DNA from 4 places in the Pseudodesulfovibrio cashew genome. Region 2 is predicted to be linked to each of the others. Evidence: predicted binding sites of a transcription regulator. Region 2 holds the regulator's gene; each other region holds the start of a gene.
What was found. Region 2 encodes sigma-54, which starts transcription at its own class of promoters, with help from an activator protein. Its sites were predicted from a motif close to CTGGCACGGNNNNTGCTT; they were not measured.
Positions count from the first base shown of each region.

Region 1: the regulator sigma-54 is predicted to act here: its motif matches at 2,278-2,295, upstream of prsT (XrtA/PEP-CTERM system TPR-repeat protein PrsT).
Region 3: the regulator sigma-54 is predicted to act here: its motif matches at 2,588-2,605, upstream of GM415_RS09385 (LeuA family protein).
Region 4: the regulator sigma-54 is predicted to act here: its motif matches at 1,378-1,395, upstream of nifJ (pyruvate:ferredoxin (flavodoxin) oxidoreductase).

Region 1 is NZ_CP046400.1:754,172-762,057, forward strand. Features, by position in the region: gene prsT (XrtA/PEP-CTERM system TPR-repeat protein PrsT) at 1-2,211, opposite strand, end outside; gene GM415_RS03300 (CAAX prenyl protease-related protein) at 3,020-3,706, shown strand; gene GM415_RS03305 (PEP-CTERM sorting domain-containing protein) at 3,877-4,737, shown strand; gene GM415_RS03310 (ThiF family adenylyltransferase) at 5,187-7,217, opposite strand; gene GM415_RS03315 (N-acyl amino acid synthase FeeM domain-containing protein) at 7,220-7,886, opposite strand, start outside.
Region 2 is NZ_CP046400.1:3,004,102-3,011,987, reverse strand. Features, by position in the region: gene GM415_RS13695 (PTS sugar transporter subunit IIC) at 1-228, opposite strand, end outside; gene GM415_RS13690 (PTS sugar transporter subunit IIB) at 251-715, opposite strand; gene GM415_RS13685 (PTS sugar transporter subunit IIA) at 723-1,169, opposite strand; gene rapZ (RNase adapter RapZ) at 1,166-2,047, opposite strand; gene GM415_RS13675 (PTS sugar transporter subunit IIA) at 2,069-2,518, opposite strand; gene hpf (ribosome hibernation-promoting factor, HPF/YfiA family) at 2,521-3,060, opposite strand; gene rpoN (RNA polymerase factor sigma-54) at 3,092-4,498, opposite strand; gene lptB (LPS export ABC transporter ATP-binding protein) at 4,744-5,469, opposite strand; gene lptA (lipopolysaccharide transport periplasmic protein LptA) at 5,470-6,315, opposite strand; gene lptC (LPS export ABC transporter periplasmic protein LptC) at 6,335-6,943, opposite strand; gene GM415_RS13645 (KdsC family phosphatase) at 6,944-7,471, opposite strand; gene kdsA (3-deoxy-8-phosphooctulonate synthase) at 7,464-7,886, opposite strand, start outside.
Region 3 is NZ_CP046400.1:2,107,337-2,115,222, forward strand. Features, by position in the region: gene GM415_RS09375 (hypothetical protein) at 369-1,223, opposite strand; gene GM415_RS09380 (hypothetical protein) at 1,239-1,436, opposite strand; gene GM415_RS09385 (LeuA family protein) at 1,451-2,548, opposite strand; gene nifH (nitrogenase iron protein) at 2,870-3,697, shown strand; gene GM415_RS09395 (P-II family nitrogen regulator) at 3,746-4,099, shown strand; gene GM415_RS09400 (P-II family nitrogen regulator) at 4,099-4,473, shown strand; gene nifD (nitrogenase molybdenum-iron protein alpha chain) at 4,499-6,136, shown strand; gene nifK (nitrogenase molybdenum-iron protein subunit beta) at 6,156-7,529, shown strand; gene GM415_RS09415 (radical SAM protein) at 7,603-7,886, shown strand, end outside.
Region 4 is NZ_CP046400.1:3,708,471-3,716,356, reverse strand. Features, by position in the region: gene GM415_RS17045 (AsmA family protein) at 1-539, shown strand, start outside; gene GM415_RS17040 (arsenate reductase ArsC) at 580-1,002, shown strand; gene nifJ (pyruvate:ferredoxin (flavodoxin) oxidoreductase) at 1,480-5,070, shown strand; gene GM415_RS17030 (L-lactate permease) at 5,185-6,894, shown strand; gene GM415_RS17025 (FAD-binding oxidoreductase) at 7,046-7,886, shown strand, end outside.

The DNA.
Region 1 (7,886 bases), 1.7 Mb from region 2:
CGCTTTGAAAGCCTTGTCATTCTGTTTGATAACCGAATCGAGATAGGTCAATGCCTTGTTGTAATTCCCGATGGCGGAGTAGTATTTGCCAAGCTCCTGGAGCAACACGGGACTGGGGCCGCACTTACCAACGCCCTCTTCGAGAGCCTTGCGCCAGTCGTCAAAATGATTGGCGCGCATGTTGACGTCAGCCAGGACAAGGTAGCCTTCCGGGGATTTGGGGGCGAAATCACATATCTCGCGCGCCGTAGCAACCGCTTTGTCGAAATCCTTCATCAGCACAAATGTCCTGACACGCAGACCGAGCCCGGCATTACGATTCAACTTTTCCAGGTTGTCGCTCATGGCCAAAACTTCGTCGAACCGCTTCAGGCCGAAAAGCGTTTCCGCTTTCTGCCTTATCAGCGATTCATCGTTAGGATTCTCCTTGAGTCCTTCATTCAGGATGGCCAGGCTCGCTTCTGTATTACTTGATTTCAGCTTGCTGCCTGCGTAGGCAAGATAGGCGCTGGGATTGCCGGACTTGACGGCCTCCTTGTAAGTGGCCTCCGCCTCGTCAGCCCGCCCCAAGGTATCCAGGACCACGGCCTTGGCCAACTGCGCGCGCAGGAAGTTCGGATTATTCGTGAGCAATTCATCATACTCGATGAGAGCGTCCTCTGATTTCTTTTCGGCCAAAGCCATGGAAGCCAGCATCATGTACGCAGTCGGATTCTTAACATCCAGTGCCTTCGCCTTGGAAAGAAGCGTACGCGCCTTGTCCGGATTCCTTTCCATCAATTCCATCCGCGCCAAGTACACGTACAAAGCGACATCTTCCTTCTTGCCCGAAAGACCTTCCTCCAAAACCGTCCTGGCAAGATCTTTGTTGCCGTTACGCAAATAGAAGTTGGAAAGAACCAGACGCGGCCGGAGGTTATCGGGAGCGGCCTTTAGTGCACCTTTCAGAGCCGCCTCGCTTTCCTCCATGTCCCCCATAGAATAATGCAACGCGCCCATCTTCATGAAAGCCGCAGCGAAATGAGGATCTTTTTCTGTGATTTCCTTCAATTGCTCAAGGGCTTTGCCGGTGTCACCCTTAGCCAAATAGGCATCACCTCGAATCACGCTGGCAATGACATTGTTTGAATCGACCTCAAGGATTTTCCGTGCTTCTGCGATGGACTCATTGTAGCGTTTCTGTTGCAGCAGAATCAGGCTGATCATCTCTCGCGCTTTCAGAAACTTTTGGGATCTGTCGGCAGCGATGCGCAACTGGGTGATCGCGGTTTCCAAGTCTCCCATGCCGTAATAGCTCATGCCGAGAAAGAAATACGACTCGGCATCGGGCCGAATGGCGATGGCTTCGTGGAATGCGTTTACCGCCGCTCCATAGTCTTTGAGAGAATACCGCAACATGCCTTCCAGCTTCTTGCCGAAAGGCACTTTGGGCGCGCCTTCACTCAGCTCTCGTACCAGTATCTTGACTTGAGCATAATCGCCATCCTCCAGCACTCCTTTGGCATAGGTGTACTTTGCGTAGGCATCTGTAGGATGGGCCTTAACTATCTGCTTGAAAATTGACTTGTACGCACCGGTGTCGCCATGCATCTGTGCGAGCCTTGCCTTGAAATACAGCCCGTTCCTGTTGTTGGGCTCCCTTTCCATCAGGCCGTCCACGATCTTTGCAGCCTCGGCTTCGTTTCCCTCGATGACATAGAGCTGGGCAAGGGCGAGCTGGGAATCCTCTCGGGCGGGCTCCAGTTCAATGGCCTTGGCAAAGCTCTTTCTGGCGTCATCATACTTGCCGACGCCCCAAGCGGCCCGTCCCAGCAAGGTATATCCTTCAGCCGAGTCAGTAACCTTACTCACAAACTCGGAAAGGTAGTCGAAAGCCCCCTGAAAATCCTGTCTGAAAAGCTTCAGCCTGCCATTCTCCAAAAGTAGGGCTGAGTCGTAAGGATTCTGCCGGGCGTATTTTTCAAACGCCTTTTCCGCCTGGTCCAGCTTGCCGGACATCAGATACGCTTTCCCCAGAGCGAAGCGGGCTTCCATATTCTCCGGAGAATTATCCAGGGCGGTCTTGAAGATAACTATAGCCCCCTGATAATTCTTCTCCGCCATATAATTTTTCCCCTCGGACATGAGGTCCTTGTCAGGTCCCTGTCCACAGGCATAAAGCGCACTACTCAACACGGTAATAATGAGAAGAAAACAAACGCGAAATTTCAAAACAGCCTCCAAACGACATTAGGCTTAGTGATATGAACTGATCCTCTCCCGTAGGGTCTACTTTAAAAGCGAGATTCATGCCAAACAGCGCTAGATTATTTTAACCCAACCATATCAAATGGATATTATGCATTTCTTGTTTTGACGTCTTTTTGTACGGCCACCTTTGTCTGGCAAAAGCGGACACAACAAACTTCCATGACATTACAAGAGAATCTTTGATTTTTTCAAATCAAGCAGCAAATAGCCTTTCGCTACCATAATCTACAACTGCTCAAAATAAATGAATTAATTCTTTAGGTTGGTTGCCTTACACTTTTCAACAGGCCTCAGAATGTCACTGACTAAATATTATGAAATTTTCTATTCTTTAGTTAAAACCAGTCAAATACACGGTTGCTTGGAGAAATGAGGGAGAAAAAAGCAATCCGTCCAGAAAACCGAAATCACGACCCTGCTATCACGTATACCTATCAATTAGACGGACGCGGAGCGCTCTCCTCTATTTCAGGAATTAAAACCATGTCCTGCTTTCCCAGACTCGCCACTCAGAATCCAACTGGCTTGAGGCCCTCACAGGCGACGGACTGAAGAATCCGAATCAGCACAAACCATGAAGCTGAAGATTGGTAATTTGAGATCTCAATAGATACCATGCCGGAATACATCCTGCATACGCAGCCGAACATGCGTCGGGAATAAACGATATCTCTCAGCATGGAACAGGATTATGCACTGCGGGAGCGCCTCCCCGATTCGCAACCGTAAAAGACAACACAGGACTCAGAAACGACGAGGTTAGTAAATCATGAGACGAGAGACATACGCCATCCTGGCTCGGACGCTTCCATTCCTTATCTATATGTCCTTTGTGGCACTGTTGGAAATTCCGACACTCTTCGGAAGCCAAGCCATGAGTCAGGGATTTCTCATCGAATCCTATCCGCTTAAGATCAGCATGGCCGCAGCAGCACTCTTCCTGTTCAGGAAATCATACACCGATCTGAAATTGAAGCCCCTTGCAGACGCAAAAATGACGGCCCTGAGCGTGGGAGTGGGCCTAGCGGTATTCATTGTCTGGATTAACCTGAATGTCCCATGGGCTATCCAAGGGGAATTGACCACCTATGACCCTACAGGTGACTACCAGGGACTTTCGCTCTGGCTCATTCTCTGCTTCAGAGTCATGGGCGCAGTCCTAGTAGTCCCTATAATGGAAGAATTGTTCTGGCGTTCGTTCCTAGTCCGATACTTGGCCGGCAAGAACTTCGTGGAGGTTAAACCGGGGACCTTCACCCTATTCTCCTTCTCAGTCACGGCCCTCCTTTTCGGGCTTGAACACCAACTCTTCATCGCCGGAATCGTAGCGGGAATCGCATACAACTATATCTACTGGAAGGCTAAAAACCTCTCGCACTGCGTCCTTAGCCATGCTGTAACCAACACGCTCCTGGCCGCATACGTCTTACTTACCAGGAGTTGGCACTTCTGGTAGCCATGGAATTGTAAAAAGAGCCCCAAAAACATGTCGACATCCTTAACACATTGCGCTTCAGCTTGCGCACAGAAAGAAAAAAAATACATAAAATCATATCGTTACAGTTTGGCACGCTACCTGCAATGTTCTAGCCAGTTTCGAACCAAATACCTAGAAGGGGCAAAACAATGAAGAAGTTGGCTTTTTATTTCATCCTGGCAGTGGCCCTGCTTACTGTGCCCGCCGCGGCTCAAGCAGAAGTTATCGATGATTGGTCGTTGAACCTGACAACTCTGCAGGACCAAATTGATGGCCTGTATGGCGTTGGCAATGTGATTGTTTCGGATATCGACAACATCACTTACATGACGGCACAGACCACCAATACTACTATTTATCAGGACCTCAATGCCGCTCTGCAGCCGTACGAAGGTGCCAGCTTCACGGTTGATTCCTTGCTGGAAACTGTGGCCATCCACACCACCTCCAGCTCCATCCCGAGCAACGAGTCCACCTACCCCTTCGAAACCAACTACATGCTCTGGTACGAAGGCACTGGTCTGAGCGGCTACATCACCAACGTCGCTTTTGATGGCACCAACTACACGTTCGATTACGTCTACACCAGCGGTTCCATCACTCTGTACTGGGGCGATCCGACTTCTTCCGAGTACTTCGAAATCGCTGAGCTGAGCCTGGTCGACGGTGCTGGCGCTGCTATCACCGACAACAATGGCGGCTTTAACAACAGTGGTGGTACTGACCTGACTGCCCAGTTCACTTCGAATCCTTTGGGAACCCTCATCGACTTCGACCCCACCCTCTTCGGCATGGAAGGCGTCTACCCGAACCTTGACACCTTCCTGGTCTTCGACTTCGCCAGCAACCTTGTTAATGGCTCTGCGACGATCATCGACGGACAGTTGGTTGCGAGCATCGAATCCTCGGCCACCATTACCCTGGTTGCCACCCCTGAACCTTCTACCTTCCTGATCCTGGGTCTCGGTCTGCTCGGCCTGGTCGGCTTCCGCAAGAAGTTCACCGCCTAGTTAACCCTACCCCCCAAAATGGTATCAAGCGGGTGTGGCCAAGCCACACCCGCTTCATACGTTTAGGGGCAACAACCTATTTTGATTTTAGCATCTCCACGCAGCTCCGGCATCGCCTCCTCCCACTTCCCTCCCTCGAATCCCTAATAGTGACCACACTCTCGACTACGTGGTAGCGAAATTCCTGTTTGCCCCCCTATTCTGACAGCAAACAAAGAGACCAAAGCCAAGCCCCCATCTTTCCCACGCATCATACTTATCTAAATCAATGCAGCTTGGTATTACGCATGTCGGTTTTCCGAACAACACCGACAAAGCGCATGCCCACCCGGAAAACCCGCTAGCCAACATGAGCGATTGCGGCATCAGGCCACCGCCATGAAGCAAACGAAAAGGCCGAGCGAGGGAGTCGCCCGGCCTTACTGGAATAGTTTACTGATTGTGAGTCGCTAAAAGCTATCTACCTGACGCCTGTACGTCCCGTAATGAATCGGCTTCCCGAAGCCGGTCCGGAAAAGCATGACCAGCCCCTGATTCCAGACGTCGGGGAAAAGTTCGGCCATATCGCCCCAGACCGTGGACAGCATGGTCTGATGCTTTTCGGAGAATGCCTCAGGCCCTTCCAGCAGCCAGCGGAGCCGGAACAGGGTCACTGCAGTCATCGGCTGCATGCGCAGGTTGTAATGCGTCAGCGTGAGCCAGACACGTTGCAGCGCCCGACCGCCCTGAAGGAAATCCTTGGTCTCCATGCCGGGTACGGCCAGAAGGCCGGCACCACCAGAACAACGAATACCCTTGGCCGCGACAGCCGCGCCAACCCGGCTCATGCCGAGCATGCTGGCCACGCGCATGACTTTCCAGGACTTGGTCAGCCTGAGAAACCACTCTCCGGCAAGCCCTGCCTCAAGGTTTTTCAGCGGGAAGCCATCGCGAGTCCGCATCGCCTCTTCAGGCGTGAAGCGAAGCATCTTGATCAAATGCTCGTGCAGATCCTGCCGCTCCATGCGGATGCGGTCGGCAATAAAGATGGCGTTGGCCAGCTTCTTGAGCTTTTCAGCTGAATTGATCCAGCTCAGATGCCCGCCGGACTCGTCTGCAACGGTTGCCAGACGGTTGAAAATCCCATCCGGGATCTGTCGCTTGGAGAATGGTTTCCGGTTGGTGTGACGACGCCAGATGGCATCCACCAGCATGTCCTCTCGCACCTTCTCGACAGGCTTCAGCAGGATGGAGGCTGCCAGGCTGGGATTGTCCGGTGTCGGCCCCATGGAGACTGCAGGCTCCAAGCCGCAAGCCTTGGCCGCAATGACGGCATTCTCCACGGAGCAACCGGCAGATATGGCCGTGGCCACATTTTGTACATCGAAAAATGAATCATCGACTTTCAGATCCATAAGCAAATCAATGGACCGGTCCTGGGCTTTGAAATGCCACGGCTGGATATTGTCGCCGGACGGAGCCTGAATGGCAGCGCGCAACAGATATTCCCGTACGCTTTCCCAACCGGCCTCGTCCGCAGGACTTCCCGGCGCGGCCATGGGCTCGCAACCCACTCGCTTGGCCCGTTTGAGCAGCACCGATTCGAACAGCCACGCCTTGGCGCGCTGCATGCGGGAGCGGTTGCCCCTGCGCAGCTTCCCTCTGCGAAATTTTCGCACATAAGGGTCGTATTGCAGATAATAGGGAGCGCCCTTGACGCCCTTCCTGTCGAGCAGAAGCCGCAGGGCTTCCGTGGCGGCAAAGGCGGAGCACATCTGGCAGCCGATGTTCATGGACGGCCCCTTGCCCAGATCGAAATCCACCACCGAGGAATCGAGATACTTGGCATGGGTCGAAGCCGGGGCCAGCCCCATGGCGAAGTTGATGTACTTCCGCGTCTCGGGCGTATCGTCGTTGACGTCGAAATATTCGTCAAAAGACATGCCGTTGGGCGTAAAAACGAGCAGGGCCGAACTGTAGCCGAGCGGCCCGGCCGTGATGACCGGAATGCCCAGATCCCGAGCGCGGTTGAAGAGCTTACGCCGGATGTCGAAGACGAAGAAATCCAGGCCGTCCACAACCACATCCACGCCGTCGAGGAAACGATCCAGATTCTCGTCGTTCACCCCATCGGGAAACGGGGTGACATCCAGGTAAGGGTTGACCGAATAGGCCTCACCTACCATGACGTCGAGCTTCGATTTCCCGAAGTGCTGCACTCGGGCGCCGAACTGCCGATTCATGTTGGCGGGCTCAAAGCAATCCATGTCCGCCAGGTGAAAGTTGCCTACGCCGCTGCGCGCCAGCGTCATTACGTGAACGCCGCCCACGCCTCCAAGGCCTGGGATTGCCACTTTGGCATGAATCAGCCGATCCATGTCGGCAGCGTCGAGAAAACCGATGGAACGGGAAAAAGCCTCTTCATTATAGGCATAGATGTCGTTAAGACCCCATTCCCGGGCGATGGCCTTCAATGGAGCAGAAGGATCATTGTCCGCCATGACTACACCTTCACGGCATAGCGCGACTTGATATCCTCCGCACTATGCAGAGCCTTGTGGTACAGGGCTTCGATGAACGCGTACTGCTCCCCATTGAGGGATTGCAGAATCTCGGGACGCTCCTGAAGAAAATACCGCGCGGCGTCGTAGTCCATCGGGATGTTCCTGCGACCGCTGAATGTCATGTACTTATCCAGCGGACTGCAGTGAATGCGCTTGAAAAAGGAATAGAGGTCCGTTTCGAACTCCTGATCCTTGAACGTCTCCTTCAGCTTGTCCCAAAATCCATCGTAATTGATGCGCAAGCCCACGGCCGGAGCTCCCACCGGTTCGTAGTACCGCTCTTCGGCAAAATCCTCGAACATGAAGATCGCCTTGTAGAAGGAGACGTGCTTGGGGTTGACCATGATCAGGATGTCGTTGATGCCGGCCTGTGTCGCGTACTGGAAATAGGCCTTGCCCAGGAACATGAGCAGGTTGTGCCAACGCCCCTCCTTGGGGGTCGCCAAAGCGCAGATCTCCGCCACGGTGCGTCCCTGTGCGCGCAGTTCGTCGATCTCCTTTTTGTACAGGGCGTCCATGGGCAGCCCGAACAACTCGGAGTCCTCGACCTGGGTCAGGGTGGAAATCACGTCGAGATAGGTCTTGAATACGAAGACACAGGTGGTG
Region 2 (7,886 bases):
CGCCGCCAGAGTCGCCGCAGTCAGATGTGGTGGGATATATGTTCCGACCGGGATAAGATCGAGCCAAAAAAGCTCAAAGAAAATTGCTATATACAGGCTTGTCGTCATATCGCCGGTGAATAGCCCCCACAACAGGCCAATCACAAGCGGGCGTTCAAGAAGACCTATGCTCAGCGAATAGCGGAACAGGGAAAAGAGGGCAAAAAAAAAGCGACCAGCCCGAACCAGACATTGGGATTGGCAAGTGTCATCAGAACCTCACCTGAATCGGATCATTGGGCACACAGCGAAAATCAAGTGAAACGCCCTTTCTGGACAACTGCTTGAGGCAGCTTTCATCATCGTCGGACAGGGCCACACTTGGCGAAATCTGTTTCTTTCCGGGGCTGTAGTGAACATTGCCTATGTTGAGCGACTGGAAATCAAATCCGCTGTCGTAGGCTCGCTTGGCATCCGGACAGCTAGAAAAAAGAACCAGAACCGATGCAGACTCCTTGCCCGAAAAAATGGCCTGCATCTCACCGGCCAGGTTCTCAATCGAGACAAATCGGCTGGTGACGCTCTGCGGAATAGCCAAGGACATGATTTCCTGTTGCAACGCGTCAACGGAGAGCTCGTCGTTGGCGACGATCACTGTCTCAGCCCCTGTATACGGCAACCAAGTCTCGATGATCTGGCCATGGATGAGCCGGTTGTCTATACGCACGAGTGTCATGGGTCTGCTATTTTCTGGTTTTTTTCCGCAACATGGCACCCGCAACCTTGATGCCCTGCACACCTGCGGATTTGGCGTTTTCCGCCAGTGCGTCCAGGTTCATGGCGCGGGCTTGCAAGGTCGCCACGAGCATGGGCAGGTTGACGCCGGTGATCACTTCAAGGTTCTCATCGTCCATCAGGGAAAGCGACATGGTCGTTGGAGAGCCTCCGAAGAGATCGGTCAAAACCATCACTCCCCTTCCCTTTTCCACGGACCGGATGGCCTTCTGGATGGCTTCCATGGTTTCGTCCACGCCGAGTTCCACATCAACCCCTATGGCCAGGCAATCATCCTGAGGGCCGAGCACCATCTCGGCGGCCAGGAGCAAAGCCTGACCGAAATTGCCGTGGGTAACCACCACCACGCCGACCTGCGGCTTGTTTTTCTTCCGGTCCTTGTCGGGCATACTCATCCCAATTCCATGTGTCTGTGTTCAATGGTGACTGCATACCCTTTTTCCCGGAGGGTCGCCAGCACCGATTCGGCGACCGAGACCGAGCGGTGCCTGCCGCCCGTGCAACCGAGGGCCAGGGTGATGCGATACCGCCCCTCGTCCGCATACAGGGGCAACATGTATAAAATAAATTCCAGAAATTTCTTGTTGAATCCCGCGCCGACATCACTGCCCAGGACATAATCCTGAATGGCCTTGTCCTGACCTGAGAGTGGACGCAGTTCTTTTTCGAAATAGGGATTGGGCAGGAAACGCAGATCGAAAACAAAGTCCGCCTCGGTGGGGACACCATATTTGAACCCGAAGGTGATGATGTGCACGCGCATCCCCTTCCCGAGCTCCTTGATGGCCGTCCACTTTTCCTGAATTACCCGGCGCAGGTCGTGCACGGAGTATTGGGTTGTATCCAACACCAAGTCCGCATTTCTGCGGATGGGCTCCAGGAGTCCCCGTTCCTTTTCCAAGGCCTGCTCAAGGCCAAGGGACTGACTTTCCAGCGGATGCAGTCGACGCGTGGTTGCGTAACGGCGCACCAATTCAGTCTGCTTGGTTTCGAGGAAGATTACCTGGGGGCTGACGCCAATCTCGGCCAGTTGCTCAAGAGCCGCGTTCCAGCAATCGGTGAATTCCATCTGGCGCATGTCCATGCCCAGGACGAGCCCACGATATTTGGAATCCTGATTGAAAATAAGCTCAGCAATTTTGGCGGCCATACCAGCCGGCAAGCCGTCGATGCAAAAGAAACCGAGATCCTCAAAGACCTTGAGGGCGGTACTTTTTCCGGAACCGGAAAGACCGGTAACCACAACAACGGGGAAATTGCGTGCAGAACTCAACAGATCGCTTCCTTCATCGGATTAAACGTCCTGAAGCAGGTTCCACAACTCGTCCCGCCCTTCGGCTTCCAGAAAACGCTTGCGGAAGGCCTCATCTTTGAGCACACGGGAAATCTGCGCCAGAATGCGCAGATGAAGCCCGGCCATCTGTTCCGGGGCCAAAACAAGAAAGAAGATGAAACACGGCCTGTGGTCCAGGGCCTCGAAGTCGACGCCCTCGGGACTCCGGCCCGCCACCACGATGACCTTCTCGAGGTTTTCCAATTTGCCGTGGGGGATGGCGATGCCGTCGCCGATGCCGGTCGTACCGAGCCGCTCCCGATCAAGAAGGACACGGACCGCATGGTCCGTGTCCACTTCGGGTTCGGTTTTGCCCACAGGGGCTATGAGTTCCATCAGTACCCCCGACTTGGAATCGGAGGTGAGGTTGGGAAGGATGAGATCCTTCACCAGGTAGTCACCGAGTTTCATAATTAGTGTCCAGGATCGATCAGGCCGTAGTCGCCGTTCTTCCGCTTATAGATTACGTTGACACCCTCGGTCTCCGCATTGAGGAAAACGAGGAATTCATTATCGAGTGAATTGAGCTGTTCCGCCGCCTCGTCCACGGACATGGGCTTGGCCTCGTAAGAGTCGGTGCCCACAATGGTCGGGCCGGAAACGCCGGCTGTCTCCTCGAAAGAGAGGAAGTTCATCATCACCTTGTTGCCCCGCGCCTGCCGGGGGCGATCCTTCATCTTTTCGCGCATCCTTCGCAGTTGCGCCTCGAGCTTGTCGAGCACCATGTCGATGGTGGAATACATGTCTTCGGAGTCTTCATATGCCGATATATGGATTGCGTCCGCGTTGAGAATGACATCTGCCTTATGGCGGAACTTGTCGACCAGCAGGTTCACCTGAAGATCGGCCTCGGAGTCGGAAACGAACTTGGCCACCTTTTCAAAACGCTTCTGCGCATAACCCTTGAGATGATCAGACGGGTCGAAGTTCTTGAAAGTGAAGCTTATGTTCATACTCTACCTCCTGGTTATAAGTCCAACAAGATCAGAAGTATTGCTTGCGCTTTGAAGATGAGGCGATACCCATTGCAGAACGATACTTGGCGACGGTGCGCCGGGCGATGTTAACATCCAGCTTCTCCTTCAGTATCTCGCCGATTTTTTCATCGCTCAGTGGTTTCTTCGCATCTTCCTCGGCGATCATCTGCTTGATGAGCGCCTTGACGCTTTCCGAACCCACCTGGGAACCGTCATTCAAATCCAGCGCACTGTTGAAGAAGAACTTCAACTCGAAAATACCGTGCGGCGTGGACACATACTTGCTTGTGGTAATGCGGCTCACCGTGGACTCGTGCATCTCGATATCTTCGGCAACCTCCTTAAGTATCAATGGTCTGAGCTTGGTTACGCCCTCTTCAAAGAACTCCCGTTGAAAACGGACAATACTCTCAACTACTTTATACAAGGTTCTTTGGCGTTGGTACAGACTTTTCATCAACCATGCGGCAGAACGCATCTTTTCCTGAAAATAGTCCTTTTCCTTGTCTTTGGCGCCTTTCATGGAATCCATGTAAAAAGAATTCATCTGCAAGCGAGGCAGACCATCCTCGTTGAGAATGATCACGAACTCGTCGCCGTACTTGTAGACGAAGACGTCAGGGCTGACGTAATGCGGCTCGGTGGAAGAAAAATTGGTGCCCGGCATGGGATCCAAGGTCTGGAGGAGATCAAGGTATTCCTTGAGTTCTTCCATGGAAATCTTGAACTTTCGCGCCAGGGGCTTGTAACGGTTCTTTTCCAGGTCCTCAAGGTGATCCCTGACCAGCGACTCGAGAATGGGGTCATCGTAACCGAGTACCTCCATCTGGACGAGCAGACACTCCTGAGGAGTACGCGCGCCCACACCAACGGGATCGAGACGCTTGATCCGCTCGATCACGGAATCGATCTCCTCCTCAGTGGCCGAAACCATGGACATGATCTCTTCGTTGGAGGCCTGGAGGTACCCGTTGTGGTCCACATTGCCGATAACGGTTTCACCGATGGCCACTTCCCGTTCGGTAAAATTGGAAAGCCGCATCTGCCAGTTGAGATGCCCTTCAAGTGAGGGCTTGGATGCCAGCCGAGCCTCAAAGGAAAGCCCCTCTTCCGGCACCTCGGAGTCACGAGCCATGGCCTGCTTGGAGGTACTGGAGAACTCGCCCAGGTAATTTTCCCAGTCGGCTGTGCGTACAAGCTCTTCCTCGGCCTGGGATTCGGTCAGGGTTTCCTTCTCCCGAATCTCGGTCTCGGTCTCGGTCTCATCGAGAAATGGATTCTCCATGAGTTCCTGCTGCACCGTTTCCAGAAGCTCAAGACGGGAAAGCTGCAGCAGTTTGATGGCCTGCTGCAACTGGGGCGTCATGACCAGCTGCTGAGAAAGCTTGAGTTGTTGCCTGAGTTCAAGGCCCATAGTTATCAGGCCTCATCCGCGGCAAACGCGCATATATACAATTCTATCTGCAAAATACTTTTTCCATCATTGAAGTTGGATTTCTTGAGATAAACTATGCCACATTGAGAGGAATGTTGCAAGAACATCCTGCTAACTCGTTGTGAGTATTGAATTAAAAGTGGAAGATATGGCACATGAAAGAATTGTACCAACCTTTCATGACGGTGTAAATCACCAAAGGTAAAAAAGGTGCCGAAAAGGCGTTACAGGCGGAAGTCTTCGCCAAGATAGATCTGACGAGCGCGGCTATCCTGCACGATCTCTGCAGGCGTCCCCTCAAGGATGACGGTCCCCTCGTACACAAGATACGCACGGTCACAAATATTGAGTGTTTCCCGAACGTTGTGGTCGGAAATAAGAATGCCGATGCCCATGGATTTGAGCACGGAAATGATCTCCTGAATATCGATGACGGCGATGGGATCAATCCCGGCAAAAGGTTCGTCCAGGAGAATGAACTGAGGGTCCATTATCAAAGCCCTGGCGATTTCCAGTCTGCGGCGCTCTCCGCCCGAGAGGAACATTGCCGCCTGGTCCGCCAGCTTGGTAATGGTGAACATCTCCATGAGTTCCTCGGCCCGGCGCTTCTGGGCCGCGGTATTGAGGGACGTCTGCTCGAGAATGATCTCCAGATTCTGCCGGACCGAGAGCTTCTTGAAGATGGAGCTCTCCTGCGGCAGATAGCTTACCCCCATGCGCGCCCGCTCGTGCAGCGGCTTCTCCGTAAGCTGGGTGCCGCTGAGGACCACCTGGCCGGTGTTGGGCTTGACGATGCCCACAAGCATGTAAAACGTCGTGGTCTTGCCCGCTCCGTTGGGACCAAGCAACCCGACGACCTCCTTGGGGTGCAATTCGAGATTAATGCCGTGCACGACCTCTTTCTGGCCGTAGCGCTTGGAGAGATTGGTGGCGACCAGTCCTGACTGCATCTATTGCACCTTGAGCTTGCTCGGCGCCATGAAGATGGCCTTGACGCGCTGTCCGTTGCCGCCGATCACTTCGCTGCGGTTCTCACGAACGTAAAAATTGATGACGTCGCCGGTCAGGCTGTTGGGACCGTCCTGAAGTTTGGGGTTTTGCTCCATCTTGAGGATCTGCTTGGCAACAAAATAGGTCACGCGACCAGCCTCACCCTCGGACTTGCCCTTCTTGGCCCGGACGTTCCCGTCGGCCACGATGCGGTCGATGGAGTCTGCGGAAAACTTCTTGCCGGTGCTGGACGACAGATAGGCGGAGAGCTTATCTGCCCAAAGGGTCAGGCCGCCGTGTTCCGCCACCACGTTCCCCACGAAGGAAACCACTTTTCCGCTCTCGTCGTAGACCATCCTGTCCGCAGATATCTTCACCGGGATGCGATTGGAATCCACGCCGAGGTTTTCCGTAGCCGAAGGCGGTGCGGAGGCCACGTTTGCCACAACCTCACCCTCTCCCTCGGCTTCCGCCACGACCGGCTTTTCCTCGCTTTTGGGTGCAGCCTGAGGCGCCGCTTCTACCCGTTCGAGATACTTGTCGTTGGCGTAACCGATGGCGCGGGATTCGTCACGGGTGGGTTCGTTTAGATTGAAAACAGCCACCCAGCCCTCCTTGAGAAAGTCGACCTTGACCCGTTGCCCCTTGGCGAGGGTGAGGACGTGCTCCGTCTTGGGAGAACGCCCCTCCCGCACATTCAAGTTGCTTTTGGCGACGCGAATCTCTCCCCAGTCGGCGGCGAGAGCCGCACCGGTGACAAACAGGCCGCATAGCAATGTCAGCGCCATGGCATATATCTTTTTCATCGGAGTCCCGCTCCTTTGTCTACTGGTTGAATGGCAGATCCCGCATTCCGCCGGGGGCCATGAGCGCCTTGACGTCGCCTGCCGCCGTCAATTCCCGGCTGACAAGGTCGATCTCTACGGCAGTGGCCGTCAACGTCATGTCGGGCCGTCGCACCGTCACGCCGCCCTTGAGGTAAACCTTCTTGATAGCTCCCACGTAATCCAGATACTGGGCAACCAATTCCATGTCCCCGAACCGCCCGGTGATGTTGTCGTAGAGCGTCAGGTTATCGTTAGACTGGTCCACCTCACCCCGGTCCGCCTTGACGTAGACCTCCTTGCGGTCTTCGCCGAAATAAGCGGTGAGTTGGGGGCGCGTCACGCCGATCAACTTTCTCTTTTGGTTGTATTTTGCGGTCTTGGCAAGGAGTTTCCATGTCATGGCCCCCTGCTTCCCCTGGACCAGTTCAATGTCTTCAGCGACGATGTCCGCCTGGTTGAGCAACTCCTCACGGCTCATGTCGGCAGTGGACGGAGCCGGTTGTTCCATCACCAGCGGATCACTGAAAAAATAGGTCTTGACCGCGATGCCGATGGTCATACCCACGGCAAAGATGATCAGAATGGAGAGCGCCGGACGCTTTCTCATCTATTCAACCCATTGTTTTTTGGCGTCTTCCAGCAATCCCTGCGCTTCAAGAATGAAGCCGATGGCCTCGCGCACGGCTCCTTCACCACCCTTGCGAGCCGAAACCCAGTCTGCTGCTTCAATGACTTCGGGCAACCCGTTGGGAACGGACAACGCCAGGCCCGCCTTGGACATGACGCCGAGATCGATCCAGTCATCGCCCATGAACGCGGCCTGTTCCGGTTGGATACCCAATGATTCGCACATAGCCAGAAACGGCGCGACCTTGTGGTGATGGCCGGGCGAATAGAGCGTGATGCCAAGCTCACTCACCCGCCGCTCAACCGGCTTCTGGTTCAGACCGGTGATAACTCCGATATGCAACCCGGCCGACTGGGCCAGCTTGATGCCGAAACCGTCCTGGACGTTGAACCGCTTCATGATCAAGCCGTCGTCGCCGAAATACAGGCCGCCGTCGGTGAGAACGCCGTCCACGTCGAGAACGATCAACTTGATGTTTTTCGCCAACTCAAGCGCGCGATCAACCATGATTCAACTCCCAGATCGCCTTGAGCCGTTTCAGCAACGCCTCGGCCTCGTCCAGCGGCAGGCTGTTGGGCCCGTCGCACAGAGCCGTGTCCGGGTCGGGATGGGTTTCCATGAACACGCCGTCGGCTCCGGCGGCCACGGCAGCCGAGGCCAGCACCGGAACGTATTCACGCTGCCCTCCCGACTTGCCGCCAAGTCCGCCCGGCAACTGCACCGAATGGGTGGCATCAAAAACCACCGGGACGTCAAACTTGCTCATTTCCGGAATGGAGCGCATGTCCACCACCAAATTATTGTAGCCGTAAGTAGAACCGCGTTCGGTGAGCCACACCCGGTCATTGCCCGAGGCGCGGACCTTGTCCACCGCGTTTTTCATATCCCACGGCGCCAGGAACTGCCCCTTCTTGATGTTGAT
Region 3 (7,886 bases), 900 kb from region 2:
CCCTCGCACCACGGTGCGAGGGGATTTTTTTTGACACGTGTGGTTAAGCCCATACGGCTGAAAGTAAGACACAGAGACGCCCATGGCGCCCCATCACAAGTTCGTCCCCCTCTCCCTTCCCGAATCAACATACTATACTGTATATAGTCGGCTCCTCGCCATGTTCGATGCGCACGTTGTATCCTGAGCGAAGAGGAAATGACGCACAGTCCTCTCCGAAGGAGAAACTCGGTTATTTCATTTGGTTATGAGAGCTTGGCTTTCGGGGCAGGACGGCAGAGGAGAGTCCCCTCAGCGAATATTACAAATAAAGCCCCCTCGCGGCCACGGGCGCGCGAGGGGGCTTTATGCTGCGAAGGCTACTTCCGTTACACGGAGCAGCGCATCATTTCGAGAGAGTTGGCCAGTTGCGGCAGGTAGGGCTCGGTAAAGAAGACGTGCTTTTCACGGGGCACGCGGGTTGGCGGCTGGTTGGCTTTGGTGCGGATGGCAACTTCGGGACCGTTGATGAACACGGTCATGGGCACGATCTCTTCTTCGGCCTCGCTGCACAGGCTTTCACGGGTCGCGGGGGTGAACACGCTTACTGCGCCGTCCGGATGAATCGCCTTGAGGCGGGTCAGGGTGGTGGTCACGCGCGTCACTTCGCCGTTCTTGTCGAAGACAAGAGAATTCTCGTCGCCGTTGACGCCCACTGCGTCCGGATCGAACGCGGTGATTACTCCGGCCGGAGTTTCCACGTGGGCCGGTTTGGCCGGTTCAACGGAGCTGACCTTGCCGTCAGGGGTGAAGCTGATGCCGATACGGACTTCCAGGAAGCCCACAGGGGTGGATACGGAAACGGTGTCGCCGGGCCAGAGGGTGACGGAGCGGAGCGCCTCGTTTTCATAGAAACTCAGGCTGATTATCCGGGCGGTTATAGACCCGATGGGAGTCTCGATGGTCACGGGTTCGGCCAGGGCGGCCTCGTCGTCCTGGCTCCAATAGCCCGAAAGTTTGCCGTTGAGCGGGAAAATTCGGTTGATGCCGCCGTTGGAGTGGAAGGTGATCAGCTCGGCGGGGATGTCGCCCACAGGGGTGGTGACGAGAGCCTGCTTTTCCAGCGGCAGGGATTTGACCGCGCCGGAGGCGTGGTAGGTAATAGGCAGGATTTCCTTCCTGCGCAGCTCGTTGTCGGTATGCTGGGGAATGAAGTTGCCGTATTTGGTGCTGATTTCTTTCATGATTGCCTCCTTGGCCTAGCGGGTTCGGGCTTTGGCGCGGCAACGTTGGTCACCGGTCAACAGGGGAAGGGCGAAGAGCAGGGCGGCAAGCAGCGAGGCAAGGCCAACGGTGCTTCCGTCGGATTTCAGGATGGACACGATGTCGTCGGCATAGGCCGAATTGGACATGAAACAGATCCAGCAGAAACTGTAGCCGAGCTTCTTGAACAGCATACTTCAGCGCCTCCTTAATTTCGCTTCGCCAGTTCGGCGAATTCCAGTGAAGTCAACGGACGTTCCAGTTCCCAGGCCAGCTTTCTTACTTCTGCGACCAGGGACGGGAGTTCTTGTGCCGGGCAATCAAGGCCGTTTTCGTCAAGGGCCTGCGCAACGGCTGCGCGCCCGCTTTTCCCGCCAACCGCGACAGTGCGGCGTGCGCCGACGGCGTCCGGGGAATAGGGCTCGAAAAGGGCCGGAGATTTGCTGAGAGCGTGGGCGTGGATGCCGGACTCACACGCAAAGATATCTTTCCCGGCAATGGGTTTTGTCCTCGGGACAGGTACCCCGGCAGCGTGAGACACCGTATGGCAGAGTTCACGAATCCCTTCAGTCTGATAACCATGGCTTTCCTCCTTGATGGCGAGATAGGCGGCAAGTTCTTCGGTGGCGGCGATGCCGGAGCGCTCTCCAATGCTCAGGACCGAGCAGTCGGCGTAATCGGCGCCCGCGGCCAGGGCGCTCACGGCGTTGCCCGTGGCCATGCCGAAGTCGTTGTGGCAGTGCACGGCCAGGTCGAGATCCAGCCGCGCGCGGAAGGTCTCAACGAGCCGGGCGGTTTCCCTGGGATTGAGCAGCCCCAGCGAGTCGGAGAGGCGGACGCGGGATGCGCCCATATCCCCGGCCAGCAGGGCCATGTTCAGGGCGAACTCCTCGTCGGCCCGTGAGATGTCTTCGAGACCTACGGAAATGTAGGGAATGCCGAGCAGGGTGGCGGTGAGCACGGTGCTCGCCAGGCGCTGGGCCAACCCTTCGCGGTCGGTGCGCAGCCTGCTGGCGATGTGGGCGTCGGAAACGGGTACGCCGATGTTCACGCGGTCCACGTTCAGGGCTGCGGCGGTGCGGATATCGGCTTCGCGGCAGGGAGACCAGACGCTGAGTCTGGTCCGGGCGGCCCGGGGTCTGATGCGCCGGATCAATTCTTCAAGTCCTTCCTGGCCAACCCAGCCCAGTTCAATCTCGTCCACGCCCAGCCTTACCAGGCCCAGGACGATCTCTTCTCTCTTATCTATAGAGAAGTAGGCTCCGAATAGCTGGGCTCCTTCCCTAAGTGTCGTATCGATCAGCATGTCGCCTCTCCGATTGGTGTTGTCTGTCGCCAATCCATTGAGCAGGAACAGTGCCAAAAGTGTTCGTTTTTATATCAAGCTGTATTTTATGAGCTTTTTGTGCCGATGTGGGTACTTCGAATCTACATACACTTTTGTAGGCTACAACAACATTGTGGCCTGTTCGCGTAGTAACCTACAATTGTGTAGGTAAATATTTTTCATTTTGTTTCCAAAATAATATAGCTATTCCGAGTGCTTAACAGTCTAGACAACGTTTGGCACGGCCTTTGCCATAGGGAGAAATCATCAACGCAAGAAAACCCCATGGAGGAGAAAAACATGCGGAAAGTAGCTATCTACGGAAAGGGCGGAATCGGAAAGTCCACTACCACTCAGAACACTGTCGCCGGTCTGGCGGAAATGGGACGTAAAGTCATGGTCGTCGGTTGCGACCCCAAGGCTGACTCCACCCGTCTTCTGCTCGGCGGCCTGGCTCAGAAGTCCGTTCTCGACACCCTTCGTGAAGAAGGCGAGGACGTGGAACTGGAAGATATCCGCAAGCCCGGTTACGGCGGCACCTGGTGTGTTGAGTCCGGTGGTCCGGAGCCCGGCGTCGGTTGTGCCGGTCGCGGCATCATCACTTCCATCAACATGCTGGAGTCCCTGGGCGCCTACGAAGAGTCCGAAGGCCTCGACTACGCCTTCTACGACGTCCTCGGCGATGTTGTCTGCGGTGGCTTCGCCATGCCGATTCGTGACGGCAAGGCCCAGGAAATCTACATCGTCTGCTCCGGCGAGATGATGGCCATGTACGCTGCCAACAACATCTGCAAGGGCATCATGAAGTACGCCGAATCCGGCGGCGTCCGTCTCGGCGGCCTCATCTGCAACTCCCGTAACACCGACCGCGAAGCCGATCTCATTACCGAGCTGGCCAGCAAGCTGGGCACCCAGATGATCTACTTCGTCCCCCGTGACAACGACGTGCAGCGCGCCGAGATCAACCGCAAGACCGTCATTGAATGGGACGGCTCCGTGCCCCAGGCCGACCAGTACCGTGGTCTCGCCAAGGCCATCGACGAGAACGAAATGTTCGTCATTCCTAACCCGCTGGAGATCGAAGACCTGGAACAGTTGCTCCTCGACTACGGCATCATGGAAGCCTAATCGGCAAATCAATTACCAATAAACCAAGCAAGATAGGAGATAGGAAAAATGATGATCATGGTTCGAGCGATTGTACGGCCCGAGAAAGCGGACGACGTTTTGGCCGCCCTGATGGACAACGGCTTTCCCGCCGTCACCAAGTACTCCGTGGCCGGTCGCGGCAAGCAGCGCGGCATCAAGATCGGTGAGGTCACTTACGATGAAATCCCCAAGACCATGCTCATGAGCGTCGTCAACGCAGCCGACAAGGACTTCGTCATCGCCACCATCATGGACGCTGCCCGCTCCGGCACCAAGGGTGCTTTCGGCGACGGCAAGATCTTCGTCACTGAAGTCGAAGACGTCTACACCATCAGCTCCGGCGTCAAGGAAACCGCCGCAGCCAGCGAGGAGGCCGCGTAATGAAGGAAGTCATCGCAGTTGTGCGCATGAACATGATGAACCAGACCAAGGCCGCTTTGACCAAGGCAGGCGTCGACGCCTTCTTCGTCCACGAAGCACAGGGCCGAGGCAAGGGGTTCGTCAATGCCGCAGTCGTCGAAGGCGCGGAGTCCGGCTACGAAGAAGCCGCCTCGGTCCTCGGTGAAAAAGGCAAGCTCTATCCCAAGCGCATGGTTACCGTCGTTGTCCCCAGCGACATGGTCGAGGACGTGGTGGAAGCCATCACCGAAGTCAACCAGACCGGCAAGCCCGGCGACGGCAAGATTTTTGTCCTCCCCATAGGTGACGCTGTCCGCGTCAGAACCTCTGAAACCGGTGAAAAGGCCATCGCCTAGGCCGTCGAAGAAGGAGAGAAAATACATGGCCAAGACGAAAAAGGTTGTGCAGTTCATGCCCACCGATATCAAGGAAGAGCTTCTCGCGAAGTATCCTCCGAAGGTGGCGAGAAAGCGCGCCAAGCAGATAATGATCAACGAAGCCACGGAAAGCGAGGCGCCGCCGGAAATTCTGGCCAACGTCCGCACCATCCCCGGCATCATCACCATGCGCGGTTGCACCTACGCGGGCTGCAAGGGCGTTATCATGGGCCCCACCCGCGACATCGTGAACATCACCCACGGCCCCATCGGCTGCGGATTCTACTCCTGGCTTACCCGCCGCAACCAGACCGACGCCGGCGAAGACGGTGAGAACTACATGCCCTACTGTTTCTCCACGGACATGCAGGACTCCGACATCATCTTCGGCGGTGAGAAGAAGCTCGCGGCCGCCATCCAGGAAGCCTACGACCTCTTCCACCCCAAGGGCATCTGCGTCTTCGCAACCTGCCCGGTGGGTCTCATCGGTGATGACATTCACGCCGTGTGCAAGAAGAAAAAGGCCGAGTTCGGCGACTGCAACGTCTTCGCCTTCTCCTGTGAAGGCTACAAGGGCGTGTCCCAGTCCGCCGGTCACCACATCGCCAACAACCAGGTCTTCACCCACCTCGTGGGCGAAAACACCGAGCCCCGCACTGAGGAATACAAGATCAACCTCCTCGGCGAGTACAACATCGGCGGTGACGGTTTCGAGATCGACCGCATCCTCAAGAAGTGCGGCATCACCAACCTCGCCACCTTCTCCGGCAACTCCTCTTACGATCAGTTCGCCTCCGCCCAGCACGCCGACCTGAGCTGCGTCATGTGCCACCGTTCCATCAACTACGTGGCCGACATGCTCGAGACCAAGTACGGCATCCCGTGGATCAAGGTGAACTTCATCGGCGCCGCTTCCACCGCCAAGTCCCTGCGCAAGATCGGCCAGTACTTCGGCGACAAGAAGCTCATCGACCGCATCGAGGAAGTCATCGCCGAGGAAATGCCGGAAGTTGAGGCTGTTGCCGCCGACGTGCGTCCGCGCACCGAAGGCAAGACCGCCATGCTGTTCGTCGGTGGTTCCCGCGCTCACCACTATCAGGACCTCTTCTCCGAAATGGGCATGAAGACCCTGTCCGCCGGTTACGAGTTCGCTCACCGCGACGACTACGAAGGCCGCCAGGTCATCCCGAACCTGACCGTCGACGCCGACTCCCGCAACATTGAGGAAATCGATGTCGAGGCCGATCCGGAACTCTACTCCCCGCGCAAGAAGCCCGAGGAGATCAAGGCCCTGGAAGACGCCGGTTACCAGTTCAAGCACTACGAGGGCATGAACGACCAGATGGACAAGGGCACCATCATCATCGATGACCTCAACCAGTACGAGGCCGAGAAGCTGGTGGAACTGCTCAAGCCGGACATCTTCTGCGCCGGTATCAAGGAGAAGTTCTCCATCCAGAAGTCCGGCGTTCCCATGAAGCAGCTGCACAGCTACGACTCCGGCGGCCCCTATGCCGGGTTCAAGGGCGCGATCAACTTCTACAAGGAAATCGACCGCCTCGTGAACTCCAAGGTGTGGTCCTACATGAAGGCCCCCTGGCAGGAAAACCCCGAACTGACCGGCACGTTCGTGTGGGAATAAACTAGGGAGATATAAGATAATGTTACTCAGACATACCCCCACTGAAGTCAAGGAGCGCAAGGCGCTCATGATCAACCCGGCCAAGACGTGCCAGCCCATCGGCGCCATGTACGCGGCCCTCGGTATCCACGGATGCCTGCCGCACTCCCACGGCTCCCAGGGCTGCTGCGCCTACCACCGGTCCGCGCTGACCCGCCACTACAAGGAGCCCATCTCCGCGGCGACCAGCTCGTTCACTGAAGGCGCTTCCGTCTTCGGCGGCCAGGCCAACCTGCTGCAGGCCATCAACAACATCTTCACGGTCTACGACCCGGAAGTGATCGCCGTGCACACCACCTGCCTGTCCGAGACCATCGGCGACGATCTGCCCCAGATCTTCGACAAGGCCATCAAGACCGGCAAGGTGCCCGAGGGCAAGACCGTTCTCGGTTGCCCCACTCCGAGCTACGTCGGCTCCCACGTCACCGGGTTCTCCAACATGGTCAAGGCCATGGCCCAGCTGGCCGAGCCCTCCGGCAAGAAGTCCGGCAAGGTCAACGTCATCCCCGGTTGGGTCGAGCCCTGCGACATGGCCGAGATCAAGCGCCTGGCCGGACTGGTCGGCGTGGACATCACCCTGTTCCCGGACACCTCCGGCGTCCTCGACGCCCCCCTGACCGGCGAATACAAGATGTTCCCCGACGGCGGCGTGACCATTCCGGAGCTCAAGGCCTGCGGCGACGCCGTCGGCACCCTGGCCCTCGGTGAATGGTGTTCCGCCGACGCAGCCCGCTGGCTCGACTCCAAGTGCAAGGTACCTTGCTCCGTCCTGGACATGCCCTTCGGTCTCGCTGCCACCGACCGCTTCATCGACGTGCTGCGCACCGTGGCCGGTGTCTCCGTGCCCGACTCGGTCGCCGTCGAACGCGGCCAGCTCGTGGACATGATCTCCGACATGCACCAGTACTTCTACGGCAAGCGCGTGGCCCTCTACGGCGATCCGGACCAGCTCATCTCCATGGTCGAGTTCCTGCTCACCCTGGACATGATCCCCGCCTACGTCGTCACCGGCACCCCGGGCAAGAAGTTCGAGCGCCGCATCAAGGAGCTGTGCGCGGACAAGCCCTTCGAGGTGAAGGTCAAGGCCAAGGGCGACATGTTCCTGATGCACCAGTGGATCAAGAACGAGCCTGTGGACCTGCTTATCGGCAATACTTACGGCAAGTACATCTCCCGCGACGAGGACATCCCGCTTCTGCGGTGGGGCTTCCCCATCCTTGATCGCCAGGGTCATCAGTACTTCCCGACAGTTGGCTACAAGGGCGGCCTCCGGTTGCTCGAAAAGATGTTGACGCTGTTCCTCGATCGCAAGGACCGCGACGATTCTGAACAGACTTTCGAGCTCGTCCTGTAGTTACCCCTCCCCCGGGGTGGAGACCTTCCCCCTCCATCCCGGGGTCAACCTCAACCCTAGAAGGCAGCCATCCATGACTACCCCTCTTTCCGAATACGCCTCGCATCCCTGCTTCGGGATGGCTTCCCGTCAGACCGTGGGCAGGCTGCATCTGCCCGTGGCTCCTCGCGCCAACGCCATGATTCGGTTCGGCAACGGCAAGGCCCAGTCCGAGCCTGCCATGATGCCCGAGGAGGCTGTCGGCTGGATGGAACAGACCCTGGGGGAAGGCGTCGAAGTGGGCATTGTGGGCATCTCCGGCCCCGGCGACCCCATGGCCGTGCCCGAGCCGACCATCCGCACGCTGCGCATGGTGCG
Region 4 (7,886 bases), 700 kb from region 2:
TTTTCCCCGGCGTCGACTTGGACAGGATGGCCCGAGACACCTATGCCGACGAGGACAAGAAGGGGACCGTGGAAGCCAGGGGAACGGATGCAACCCGGTTCGGTTCCATCACCGGCACCGGGGTTGTCCGTTCGGGCGTGGTGCACAACCGGGATTTGGAGGTCAAGGCCCCGGGCTTGCGGGCTGACGGCCAGGGTGCTGTTTCCCTTGTCACGCGCAAGGTGGACTATCTGGTCAAGGTCAAGCTCGTGCCCACGGGCGAGGGGCAGGGCGGCAAGGACTCCGCCGATCTGTACGGCGTGATGTTTCCCATCCGTGTGGGAGGAACCCTGGATCATCCCCGTTACTGGGTCAGCCTGACGGAATACGTCAAGGTTCTGGGCGGTGCCGTGCTGGACACGGCCGGGAGCATTCTCGGCGGTGTAACCTCCGTGGTCAAGGGCGTTGGCAAGGCGCTGGTTGGCGGCAACTCCACCCGGCAGGGGAGCGACGGCCAGGAGGATTCCGGGAAGCGGAAGAAGTTTTTGGGCATTTTTTGAGCGCAATACAAGCACGACCGGAATGACGGAGAACAGCTTGATGAAAATTCTCTACCTATGCACCGGCAACTCCTGCCGCAGCCAGATGGCCGAGGCATGGACGCGCCACCTGCGCCCTGAGATCGGTGTCTGGTCTGCGGGCGTGGTCCGGCACGGCATGAATCCCATGGCCGTTCGGGTCATGGAGGAGGCTGGGGTGGACATGTCGGGCCAGGAGTCCAAGACCGTGGACGACCTGCCGGACGAGGCATTCGACTACGTGGTCACCCTGTGCGGCCATGCCGCCGAAAACTGCCCATACTTTCCTTCCTCCGCTAAACGAGTCCATCGCGGGTTCGATGATCCGCCGAGCCTGGTTCGGGAGCAGGATCTTTCCGAAGACGACGGGCTCGCTGTCTATCGCCGGGTGCGCGATGAGATTCGGGTCATGGTCGAAGGACTGCCCGCGTCGTTGGAGGCATGATTCGCAGTCTGCTTGAAGAATCATCTTAGCCTGCCAGATTGGACTTGGTAATCATTCTGGGCCGTTCCCTTTCCGGAGCGGCCTTTTTCTATTGGAAAGCCGTGTGAACTGAATTCCCGCCGGAGTCCCTGCCCGCCTTGCTTTATCCCGCAAAACGGACGTGTCCGTTTTTTCAGACTGGGCCTTTTTTTCGGGCTGGGCGGGGCAAAAGTGGAGAAAACCCCGTAAATGGCGAAAATCTGCTGGTCGAGGCTGGAACAACTTGTTCGATTCTGTCCTGTTTTTCGGACTGAATTGGCGTGTTTTGATTTTAACGGAAACGTTAAAAAATTGATAATATACTGTATTTAAAGAGAATATAATGTGTTCATCGGGTTGGCACGGATGTTGAGTAAGGGGTGTCGTTACTTCGACTTGTCCGCATTTCATACACTGGAATGATGAACGGAAAAAACACCTCAAGAGGAGAACGACCAAATGTCAAAGATGAAAACGATGGATGGCAACACCGCCGCCGCCTGGGTGGCCTATGCCATGAGCGAAACCGCCGCCATCTATCCCATCACCCCCTCGTCCACCATGGGCGAAATCGCCGATGAATGGGCTGCGCAGGGGCGCAAGAATATTTTCGGCCAGACCGTGGAGGTCCGCCAGTTGCAATCCGAGGCCGGCGCCGCCGGTGCGGTGCACGGCTCCCTGGCCGGTGGCGCACTGACCACCACCTTCACTGCCTCTCAGGGCCTGCTGCTGATGATCCCCAACATGTACAAGATCGCCGGCGAATTGCTGCCGAGCGTCTTCCATGTTTCCGCTCGCGCCATCGCCGCGCATGCACTGTCCATCTTCGGCGACCATCAGGACGTCATGGCCTGCCGTCAGACCGGCTTCGCCATGCTGGCCGCCGCTTCCGTCCAGGAAGTCATGGACCTCTCCCTGGTGGCCCATCTGTCCACCGTCGAGGCTTCCATTCCCTTCCTGTCCTTCTTCGACGGCTTCCGCACTTCGCACGAGATCCAGAAGATCGAGGTCATCGACTACGACGACATGAAGCCGCTGCTGAACATGGACAAGGTGGCCGAGTTCCGCAAGCGCGCCATGAACCCGGAACACCCGGACGTTCGCGGCACCGCCCAGAACCCGGATATCTACTTCCAGGGCCGCGAGGCTACCAATGCCGAGTACGACGCCATCCCCGCCATCGTCGAGGAGTACATGGACAAGGTCTCCGCCCTGACCGGCCGTGACTACAAGCCCTTCGACTATGTTGGCGCACCCGATGCCGAGCGCGTTGTCATCTCCATGGGTTCCTCCTGCGAGACCATCGAGGAAGTCGTCAACCACATGGTGGCCGACGGCGAAAAGGTCGGCCTGATCAAGGTCCGCCTGTACCGTCCGTTCTCCGCCAAGCACTTCCTGGCGGTGATGCCCGAGACGGTGAAGACCGTGTCCGTGCTCGACCGGACCAAGGAGCCCGGCTCCCTGGGCGATCCCCTCTACCTGGATGTCTGCACCACCTACAAGGAGTTGGGCGAGGGCCCGCTCGTCGTGGGCGGCCGCTACGGTCTGGGTTCCAAGGAATTCACCCCGGCCATGGCCAAGGCCGTTTTCGAAAACCTGGCCGCCTCCGATCCCCGCAACCGTTTCACCGTGGGTATCGAGGACGATGTCACCAACGCCTCCCTTGTCGCTACCGGGGCTCTGGATACCACCCCGGAAGGCACTGTACAGTGCAAGTTCTGGGGCCTCGGTTCCGACGGAACCGTCGGAGCGAACAAGCAGGCGATCAAGATCATCGGCGACAACACAGACATGTACGCCCAGGGCTACTTCGCCTACGACTCCAAGAAGTCCGGCGGTATCACCATCTCGCACCTGCGTTTCGGTGAAAAGCCCATCCAGTCCACCTACCTGGTCACCGCAGCCGACTACATCGCCTGCCACAACCCCAGCTACGTCCACCTCTACGACGTGCTGGACGGCATCAAGGACGGCGGCACCTTCGTGCTGAACTGCGCCTGGTCCGCCGAGGAGCTGGAAAAGGAACTGCCCGCCGCCATGCGCCGGACCATCGCAGAGAAGAACCTGAAGTTCTACACCATCGACGCGGTCAAGATCGCTGCCGAGGTCGGCCTCGGAGGCCGCATCAACATGGTCATGCAGACCGCCTTCTTCAAGCTGGCCGACGTCATTCCCTTTGACAAGGCCGTTGCCCTGCTCAAGGGCGGCATCGAGGCCGCTTACGGCAAGAAGGGACCGAAGATCGTCGAGATGAACTGCGCCGCAGTGGACAAGGCTACCGACGCCATCGTCGAAGTGGCTGTCCCGGCTTCCTGGTCCGGCCTGGCCGACGACAAAGCCGTCGAAGTGGACGAGCCTGATTACGTCAAGAACGTCATGCGTCCGGTCCTGGCCCAGAAGGGCGACGACCTGCCGGTCTCCGTCTTCTCCAAGGACGGCACCATGCCTCTGTCCACCGCCAAGTTCGAGAAGCGCGGCGTGGCCATCAAGGTGCCCGAGTGGATCGCCGACAACTGCATCCAGTGCAACCAGTGCGCGTTTGTCTGTCCGCACGCCGCCATCCGTCCCGTCCTCGCCACCGAGGAAGAGATGAAGGGCGCTCCTGAATCCTTCGGTACCATTGATGCCAAGGGCAAGGACGTGAAGGGCATGGCCTACCGCCTGCAGGTGGATGTTCTGGACTGCCTGGGCTGCGGCAACTGCGCCGATATCTGCCCGGCCAAGGAAAAGGCCCTGGTCATGCAGCCGCTGGCCAGCCAGACCGCTGCGCAGGCCCCCAACTGGGACTTCGCCGAGACCGTCGCCTTCAAGGACGCCTTCAAGCGCGACTCGGTCAAGGGCAGCCAGTTCCGTCAGTCCCTCATGGAATTCTCCGGCGCCTGCTCCGGCTGCGGCGAGACCCCTTACGTCAAGGTTCTCACCCAGCTCTTCGGCGAGCGCATGATCATCGCCAACGCCACCGGCTGCTCCTCCATCTGGGGCGCCTCGGCTCCGTCCACGCCGTACTGCACCAATGCAGACGGTCACGGTCCGGCCTGGGGCAACTCCCTGTTCGAGGACGCCGCCGAGTTCGGCTTCGGCATTGAAATGGGCGTCAACAACCGCCGCGACACCCTCGTCACCAAGTGCGAAGCCGCCCTTGAGACCGCTTCCGGCGACGTGAAGACTGCTCTCGAAGGCTGGTTGGCCGCCAAGGACGACGCCGAGGCTTCCGCCGAAGCGGGCGCGGCCCTGAAGACCGCCCTCGAAGGCGCTTCCGACGACTCCCTCAAGGCCATTGCGGCCGACGCCGACCTGTTCACCAAGAAGTCCGTCTGGATCTTCGGTGGTGACGGTTGGGCCTACGACATCGGTTTCGGCGGCCTGGACCACGTCATCGCCTCCGGCAAGGACGTGAACATCCTGGTCATGGACACCGAGGTCTACTCCAACACCGGCGGCCAGTCCTCCAAGGCCACGCCGCTGGGTTCCATCGCCAAGTTCGCCGCCGCGGGCAAGGCCACCGGCAAGAAGGACCTGGGCCGTATCGCCATGACCTACGGCTACGTGTACGTGGCTTCCGTGGCCATGGGCGCGGACAAGCAGCAGACCATGAAGGCCTTCAAGGAGGCCGAGGCCTACAACGGCCCCTCCCTGATCATCTGCTACGCACCGTGCATCAACCAGGGCATCCGCAAGGGCATGGGCAAGACCCAGCTCGAGCAGAAGCTCGCGGTGGATTCCGGCTACTGGCCGCTTTACCGCTACAATCCCGATCTCACCGACGAGGGCAAGAATCCGTTCATCCTGGAGTCCAAGGCTCCCGACGGTTCCCTGCAGGAGTTCCTCTCCGGCGAAAACCGGTACGCCATGCTGGAACGGTTCCACCCGGAACTCTCCAAGGCGTTCCGTGCTCAACTCGAAAAAGACTACGCCGAACGCTACACCATCCTGACTCATCTGGCCGAAGCTGACTTCAGCAAGCCTGATGCAGAGGACGGGGATGTCTGTACGACCGGCGTGTCCGCCGAAAGCCCGGGCTCCGGCGAGCCTTGCGACGACGGCAGATAATCGTCTGATGTTTGTGCGGGGCGGAACATTTGCGGAGGTTCAGCCTGGTTCCGCCCCGCACTTCTTTCTCAACTGTGTGGACCCTGGGGGGTCCACAGCAACGGAGGTGTAATAATGTCTATGGAAGTACTTGCGCTGGTCGCGCTGCTGCCGATTCTGGTGGCGCTCATTCTGATGGTCGGCATGCGCTGGCCCGCCACCAAGGCCATGCCTGTCGCATGGCTGACCGCTGCCGCGGGGGCTGTTGTCGTCTGGGGCCTCCCCGTCAAATATGTTGCAGCACTGACCCTGCAAGGGTTCATTACCGCCATCGGTATCCTGATTATCGTCTTCGGCGCCATCCTGATTCTGCGTACCTTGCAGCATTCGGGCGGCATGGAAACCATCCAGCACGGGATGCAGAACATCACCCCTGACCGGCGCATTCAGGCCATCATCATCGGGTACATGTTCGCCGCCTTCATCGAAGGCGCCGCGGGCTTCGGAACCCCGGCCGCCCTGGCTGCTCCGCTGCTGCTTTCCCTGGGCTTCCCGCCTCTGGCCGCAGCCATCATCTGTCTGGTCTTCAACTCTTTCCCGGTCACCTTCGGCGCGGTCGGTACTCCGGTCGTGCTCGGCCTGAAGTACCTCGCTCCCGGTGTTGACCAGGCCGTTGCCTCCGGCGTCGCCGGTCTCAACTTCTCCAACATGGGCGAGTTCGTGGCCGTCATCGGCCAGTGGGCCACTCTGATGCACCTGAGCATGATCTTCATCCTTCCGATCTTCATGCTCGGCTTCATCACCCGCTTCTTCGGCCCCGAACGGAGCTGGAAGCCCGGTCTGGCCGCATGGAAGTTCTGCATCTTCGCCGCCGTGTCCTTCACCGTGCCCTACCTGATCTTTGCCTGGAACGTCGGTCCCGAGTTCCCGTCCCTGATTGGTGGTCTCGTCGGCCTCGGCGTCATCATCGCCGGTGCCAAGGCCGGTTTCTGCATGCCCAAGGAATCCTGGGACTTCGGCCCCTCCGCCAACTGGGACCCCGAATGGACCGGTTCCGTGTCCGCCGACTCCACCGAGTTCACCGCGCACATGAGCCAGTTCAAGGCTTGGCTGCCGTACATCCTGATCGGCGCCATCCTGGTCGTCACCCGTATTCCCGAACTCGGCCTCAAGGGCATGCTCGCCGGCCAGGCCCTCAAGTTCAGCCACATCCTGGGCTATGAAAGCGTCAACGGCGCCATCGCCTACCTGTATCTGCCCGGTACCATCCCGTTCACCCTGGTGGCCATCCTGACCATCTTCATCCACGGCATGCCCGCCGACAAGGTGAAGCTGTCCTGGACTCAGGCAATCAAGACCATGAAGAACCCGACCATCGCGCTGTTCGCGGCCGTTGCTCTGGTTTCCATCTTCCGCGGTTCCGGCATCGGCGACGCGGCCCTGAACCCGAACTCCTATCCGTCCATGCCGCTGGCCATGGCCAAGGCCGTCGCGTCCATCGCGGGTAACGCCTGGCCCATGTTCGCCTCCTTCGTGGGTGGCCTCGGCGCGTTCATCACCGGTTCCAACACGGTTTCCGACCTGTTGTTCGCCGAGTTCCAGTGGGGCGTCGCCTCCAACCTTGAACTGCCTCGCCAGATCATCGTGGCCGCACAGGCCGTTGGCGGTGGTATGGGCAACATGATCTGCATCCACAACATCGTCGCCGCGTGCGCCGTTGTCGGCCTGTCCGGCATGGAGGGTGCGATCCTGAGGCGGACCGTGTGGCCCTTCCTGCTTTACGGTCTGGTCGTGGGCATCGTGGCTTCGCTGATGAGCTTCGTGTTCCTGCCCGGCCTCTTCTAAACCGATAACGGGAGAGGCGGGAAAATCCCGCCTCTCCCTTTGCCGACGGACGGGGATGTGATAACAGGTTGCGGTCGGGTCTGGACCGGCAGCCACAACCAAGCCGAGCAAAGAAACTTGGCTGAACATATTTCAAGTTAAGGAGCTAACAATGAGCAAAGACGCCATCATCAAGGAATTCGAAGCCGCCATCGGAGCCGAGAATGTCATGACGGACGAGACCGATCGTCACGCCTATTCCTACGACGCCGCTGTTCTTGATTCCGTCGTGCCCGCTCTGGTCGTTCGTCCCACCACCAGCGAAGCCCTGGGCAAATGCGTAAAGCTGTGTAACGACAACGGCGTGCCGCTGACCGTTCGCGGCGCCGGTACCAACCTTTCCGGGGGTACCATCCCCCATCCGGGCGGCTGCGTCGTCCTGACCAACGGCCTCAACCGTATCCTCGAGATCAATGAAGAGGACATGTACGCCGTGGTCGAGCCCGGCGTCGTCACCGCCAAGTTCGCCGCCGAAGTGGCGAGCCGAGGCCTCTTTTATCCCCCGGATCCGGGCTCCCAGACCGTCTCCACCCTCGGTGGCAACGTTGCCGAGAACGCGGGCGGACTGCGTGGCCTCAAGTACGGCGTGACCAAGGACTACGTCATGGGCGTGGACTTCTGGGACGTCAACGGCGAACTGGTCAAATCCGGCTCTCGCACCGTCAAATGCGTCACCGGCTACAACCTGGCCGGCCTCATGGTTGCGTCCGAAGGCACCCTGGGCGTCTTCGACAAGATCATCCTCAAGCTCATTCCCCCGGCGCAGGCCGCCAAGTCCATGATGGCCATCTTCCCCTCCATGAAAGCCGCCTCCGAGACCGTTGCCGCGATCATCGCCAACAAGATCGTGCCGGCCACCCTGGAGATGATGGACAACTTCACCATCAACACCGTGGAGAACTTCCGCGGTGCGGGCCTGCCCACCGATGCTGCCGCATTGCTGCTCATCGAGG